DNA from 2 places in the Romboutsia sp. 1001285H_161024_C4 genome. Region 1 is predicted to be linked to the other one. Evidence: riboswitches for the same ligand, from Rfam matches in the RefSeq annotation. Region 1 holds a riboswitch; the other holds the start of a gene.
What was found. Region 1 has a riboswitch for thiamine pyrophosphate ahead of thiC (phosphomethylpyrimidine synthase ThiC). Riboswitches for the same ligand answer to the same signal wherever they lie in the genome.

Region 1 (3,222 bases):
TCAAACATTTTTTCCCAATCAAGTTCTTGTCTAGCTTTACTCATTTGATTATCTATATCTCTAGATTTAGGAATTTTCTTTGCGATATCTGCAGCATGAGCAGCTATTTTAGTAGCTATAATACCTTCTTTAACATCATCTAAGTTAGGTAGTCTTAAATGTTCTGCTGGGGTTACATAACATAAAAAGTCAGCTCCATAACTAGCAGCTAAGGCACCTCCAATAGCACTTGTTATATGATCATATCCAGGAGCTATATCTGTAACTATAGGACCTAGCACATAAAATGGTGCACCATGACAAAGTTTCTTTTCAAGTAACATATTAGACTCAATTTCATCTAATGACATATGTCCAGGACCTTCTATTATTACTTGAACATTTCGTTTCCACGCTCTTAGAGTAAGTTCACCTAATATCATTAATTCTTTTATTTGACAAGCATCTGAAGAGTCATTTATAGACCCAGGTCTTAGAGCATCTCCAAGGCTTAATGTTAAGTCATATTCTTCGCATATATCAAGTAATTCATCAAAGTATTCATAAAAAGGGTTCTCACGTTGGTTAAGCTCCATCCAAGCATACATTAAAGAACCGCCTCTAGATACTATATTAGTAAGTCTTTTGTTTCTTTTAAAAACAGATGCAGTTTCTTTGTTTATACCAGCATGTACAGTAACGAAGTCTACACCATCATTTGCATGATTTCTTACTACATCTAAAAATTCTTTAGCAGTTATATCTTTTAATTCTTTATCGTAAAAACCAACAGCATCGTATATAGGAACAGTTCCTATCATAGCATTAGAAGATGATATAAGTTTTTTTCTAAATTCTTTGGTTTTACCAAAAGAACTTAAATCCATTATAGCTTCGGCTTTCATATCTAATGCCAAATTAACCTTTTTCATCTCTTCATCAATATCACAACAATCTTTTGATATACCTAAATTTACATTTATTTTGGTTCTTAGATTTTCGCCTACACCTTCAGGATTTAAAGATTTATGATTTTTATTAGCAGGTATTGCTACTTTACCTTTAGATATTAGCTCTCTCAAAATATTAACATCCATATTTTCTTTTTTTGCTACTATTTCCATTTCTTTAGTAATTATCCCCTTTTTAGCAGCATCCATTTGAGTAGTATACATCATATTAAAATCCCCCTTATTATATTTTAATAAATAAAAAAAGCCTTACCATAAGGCAAAGCTTCTCAAAATATGTATTAATAAATAGACTATATTTGTTTTATAGCTATTAATAAACACAAAAGTAACTTTCCTACGGTAGTATAAACTACATCAGGTTCGAAGGGTTAATGAATTTATCATTTCTCAGCCTAAAAGGCACCCCTAGTTAGATATCTTTTCAAAAACATTGTAGTTCTTTATTTATGTATTGTAAAGAAATTTTTTTGTACTTATAAAAACGGAAAGGCACCTATCAAAAGATAAGTGCCTTTATTTGGGCTAGCGTAATACTTATATAAAATATAAGTTCCCACTTAACTTAAGAATATCATAATGAATATTATTTGTAAATAAAAAAAGCAATTATAAAAAATTATCAATGCCTTATGTGTTGAAAAAACTATATATTAAAAAGAATAAAAAAAATAAAATATAATAATAGATTAAGAATACTTTTATTGGTGTATATACAATATATAGTATTTGGTTTAAATATTATATCTATAAATGGTAGATAATGATTAGTAAAACATTAAATAAAAGGTGGGAAAAATGAACTGGATAGAACTAAATAATCAAGTCATAATAAAAAATAAAGAAGGAAAATATCAATTAGAAAAAGATAAAGAAGCATTATACAGTTATATAAATGAATATATAAAACCTAGAACAAAGGTATTTAATAGTCTTGAAGAAAGGCTATCATATTTAATAGATAATAATTACTATTCTAAAGAAGTAATAGAAAGATATGATATAGACTTTATAAAAGAAATAGAAAGAATCATAAAAAATTATGGATTTAAATTTAATTCATATATGAGTGCAAATAAGTTTTATCAAAACTATGCACTTAAGACTAATGACAATAAAGAAATATTAGAAAGCTATAATGATAAAGTTCTCATAGTATCTTTAGCACTTGGAAATGGTGATAAAGACTTAGTAAAAAAATTGGCAGAGAAACTAGTAAAACAAGAATTTCAACCAGCAACACCTACATTTTTAAATGCAGGTAGAGCTAGAGCAGGAGAAATGGTATCGTGCTTTTTGATATCTATAGAAGATAGTACAGAAGGTATATCATATGCAATTTCATCAGCAAATCATCTATCAAAAATAGGTGGCGGAGTAGCGCTTAATTTATCAAGATTAAGAGCTTCAGGAGATCCTATTAAGGATATAGAAGGTGCAGCTGGTGGTGTGGTAGGAGTTGCCAAAATGCTAGAACAGTCATTTACCTACTTTAACCAAATGGGTGCAAGACAAGGTGCAGGGGCTGTATATTTAAGTGTATTTCATCCAGATTTTGAATTACTTATGGATACCAAAAAGATAAATGCAGATGAAAAAATAAGATTAGCATCATTATCTTTAGGGGCATTAATACCAGATAAATTTATGGAATTGGCAGAGAAAAATGAGGTGGCTTATGCATTTTATCCTCATTCTGTTTATAAAAAATATAATATAAATCTTGATGAGATGGATATGGAAAAATGGTATGATATTTTAAAAAATGATGAAGATATACGAAAAAAAGAAATAAATCCTAGAAAAATGCTAACAAAGATAGCACAGATGCAACAAGAAAGTGGATACCCATATGTTGTATTTTTAGATACTGCAAATAGAGAACATATACTAAAAGACGTTGGTAAAATCAAAATGTCTAATTTATGTTGTGAAATATTTCAATACCAAACACCATCAAATATAAAAGGATATGCTGGAGAAAATATATGGGGACAAGATATAAGTTGCAATTTAGGTTCTTTAAACATTGCTAATGTAATGGATAATAAAGATATAGAAAATACGATTGATACTGCAATAAGAGCATTAACTTTTGTTTCTGATAACACTAGTATAAATGAAGTGCCAACAATCAAAAATGGAAATGATTCGTCACATGCAGTAGGTCTTGGAGCTATGAATTTACATGGATACTTAGTAAGAGAAAATATACTATATACATCAGAAGAAGCAATAGACTTTTGTAATGTATTTTTTGCAATGGTTAGAC
Region 2 (3,222 bases), on a different contig from region 1:
CAATACGATGTATGTAGTCTTCTGAAGTTTCTGGTATATCATAGTTATATACATGAGTAACACCAGTAACATCAATACCTCTAGATGCAACATCAGTAGCTATAAGATATTGTATATCTGCATTTCTAAAAGATTTCATAATTCTTTCACGTTTTGATTGAGGGATGTCGCTGTGAAGTTTAGCACAATTATACCCTCTTTGACAAAGTGCTTCATCTAAAGCATCTGCTCTTCTTTTGGTTCTACAGAAGATTATAGCTAAAAAAGGATTATCTTTATCAAGTACAGAACATAGTGCATCTTGTTTTCTTCTATCTGTAGTTTCTACAACTTCTTGATTTATATTTTCAAGTGTTATTTCTTCTTTTTCTATAGATACAACAATAGGATCAGTCATATATCTATAAGCTAATTTTTTAACTTGTGAGTTCATAGTAGCGGAGAAACACAATGTTTGACGCTTTTTAGGAACTTCCTTTAATATAGCTTCAACTTCATTTTTAAATCCCATAAATAACATTTGGTCAGCTTCATCTAGTACAAAAGTTTTTAACTTACTAAGATTTACAGTTTTTCTATCTAAGTGATCTAAAAGTCTTCCTGGTGTAGCTACTATAAGGTGTATATTTCCCTTTAACTTTTTTAATTGACCTGCTATATCTTTTCCACCATAAGCTGATAATACATTTATATTCTTACCTTTTGAAAGTTCAATGGCTTGTTCAGTTATTTGAATAGCTAGCTCTCTTGTTGGTGACAATATAAGTGCTTGAACATAATTAGCGTTTGGATTAATATTTTCAAATATAGGAAGTAAAAATGCTAGAGTTTTTCCCGTACCAGTTTGAGCTTCTGCTATAACATCTTTTCCAGACTTTATAAATCCAATACTTTCTTTTTGTATAGGTGTAGGAGAGTTAATTCCCCTATTTTTTAGTACATTTACTAAATCTTTACTAATTCCAAGTTCTTCAAAATTCATTATATATTACCTCTTAATATCTTTATAATTTGAGCAACGGATTTGACCGAAATAGTTTGCCAACACGTTGCTTAAAGCATTAGTGAACGTTATATCGTTGCGACATAGAAATAGTTATCCTGAATATCGCTTAAACGAAGTAAACTTTTTATTTATATTTTCCGTATTAATAAATAATATCATATAGTTATAATTAATACTAATAATATTATTTATTAATATAAAATATTAATGTTAGTTTTATATATTAATGGGTATTAAATAAATGTTAGTATTTATAAATATACAGAAGATTTTATAAATTATAATTAAAGTTGATTTATTTAGATTATAGAAATATACTATAAGTATAAAATAAAATATTTGCTAGGGGTGCCGAAAGGCTGAGAGACGAAACGTTAACCCTTGTACCTGATCTGGATAATACCAGCGTAGGAAAGCTTGATAATATATTATTATATTATATATTAAATTAGAAATTAAGGCTATATTCCAATGTTGGGGTATAGCTTTTTAATTGCAAAAATATATGATATTGAAGTTAATTGAGGAGATAACAAGCTTTAGCAAATTAAATATTTAATAAATAAAAGGGAGAAGATCATATGAAAAACTACAAAATACCTACACTGACAATAGCAGGTTCAGACTCGTCTGGTGGAGCAGGTGTACAAGCTGATTTAAAAACATTTAGTGCAATAGGAACTTATGGGATGAGTGTTATAACAGCTATAACAGCCCAAAATACTAAAGGTGTATTCATGGTAGAAGATTTAAGCAAAGAGATAATTAAAAAACAAATAGAAGTTGTATTTGATGATATACGTCCAAAATCTTTAAAAATAGGTATGGTATCTAGTGAAGAAATAATAAAAGAAATAGCAAAAACTCTAGATAAATACAAACCAGAAAATCTAGTTATTGATCCGGTAATGATATCAAAGAGTGGATATTCACTACTTAAGCCAGAAGCTAAGCAAAGTATGATAGAGTATCTTATACCAATGGCCTACATAATAACACCAAATACACCAGAAGCAGAAGAAATAACAGGTATTAAAATAGACAATGTTGAGGATATGAAATTAGCAGGTCAAAAAATATTAGAATTAGGTCCGAAGTTTGTACTTATGAAGGGGGGACACTTAGACGGTGATGCTGTAGATATACTTATAGGCAAAGATATATTTAAAGTATATAAGAGTGAAAGGCTATATAGAAAAAATACGCATGGAACAGGATGTACACTATCTTCAGCAATAGCTGCACACTTAGCATTAGGATATGATATATGTGAAAGCGTAAAAAGAAGTAAGGAGTATATAACAAACGCAATAAGATATAGTTTTGATATAGGAAGTGGAGTAGGACCTGTTCATCATTTCTATGAAATAGAAAATAAGAAAATATAGTATTGGGGTAGAGAATATGTATAGTTTAATAAATAAAGTTAAAGAAATTAATCCATTAGTACTTCATTATACTAATGAAGTAACTATAAATGATTGTGCTAATATAACATTGGCACTAGGAGCGAGTCCTTTAATGAGTTTTTCATATGAAGAAGTAGAAGAGATTGTTCAGGTAGCAAGTGCAGTGGTTATAAATATAGGTACTATGAAATCTTCTAACTTAGAATTATTTTTACAAGCAGGTAAAATGGCCAATAAGTACAATAAACCTGTTGTACTTGACCCAGTAGGGGTATTTGCTACAAAAACTAGGGCAAATTTTGTAAAAAGATTATTAAATGAAGTAAGATTTACTGCAATAAAAGGAAATGTAGCTGAGATTAAATATATAGGTGGATTTGATGTTAAAGGCAAGGGTGTTGACTCTTTTGATGATGACAAAAATATTGATGAGGCTATAAAAAAGATTGCTAACAAATTAGAATGTGTAGTTTGTGCAACTGGAAAAGTAGATAGTGTAACTGATGGAAATAGAATAATTAAAATATATAATGGAACACCTAAGTTAAAGTATATAACTGGTACAGGGTGTATGTGTGCTAGCTTAATGGGATCATATCTTGGGAGTAGTGATAAAACTTTAGAGGCTATCTCTATGGGGATAATGACGATGAGTTTATGCGGACAGCTAGCTGATAAAGAAAATATATCTATAGGAGACTTCAAAGTTGAGCTTATGAATAATATATATGACCTAGATGAAGAAAAGCTAAATAAATTTGGAAAGGTTGAGGTTATATAATGAAATTTACAGATTATTTATTTGAA

Region 2: it holds a riboswitch for thiamine pyrophosphate, as region 1 does, so the genes downstream of both, thiD (bifunctional hydroxymethylpyrimidine kinase/phosphomethylpyrimidine kinase) here and thiC (phosphomethylpyrimidine synthase ThiC) in region 1, are expected to answer to the same signal.

What each region holds. Positions count from the first base shown of each region.
Region 1 covers NZ_JADNAJ010000005.1:217,406-220,627, reverse strand. The annotation lists gene thiC (phosphomethylpyrimidine synthase ThiC) at 1-1,157, opposite strand, end outside; TPP riboswitch at 1,268-1,370, opposite strand; gene nrdE (class 1b ribonucleoside-diphosphate reductase subunit alpha) at 1,749-3,222, shown strand, end outside.
Region 2 covers NZ_JADNAJ010000001.1:343,712-346,933, forward strand. The annotation lists gene I1959_RS01755 (DEAD/DEAH box helicase) at 1-982, opposite strand, end outside; TPP riboswitch at 1,341-1,437, shown strand; gene thiD (bifunctional hydroxymethylpyrimidine kinase/phosphomethylpyrimidine kinase) at 1,588-2,394, shown strand; gene thiM (hydroxyethylthiazole kinase) at 2,411-3,196, shown strand; gene tenA (thiaminase II) at 3,196-3,222, shown strand, end outside.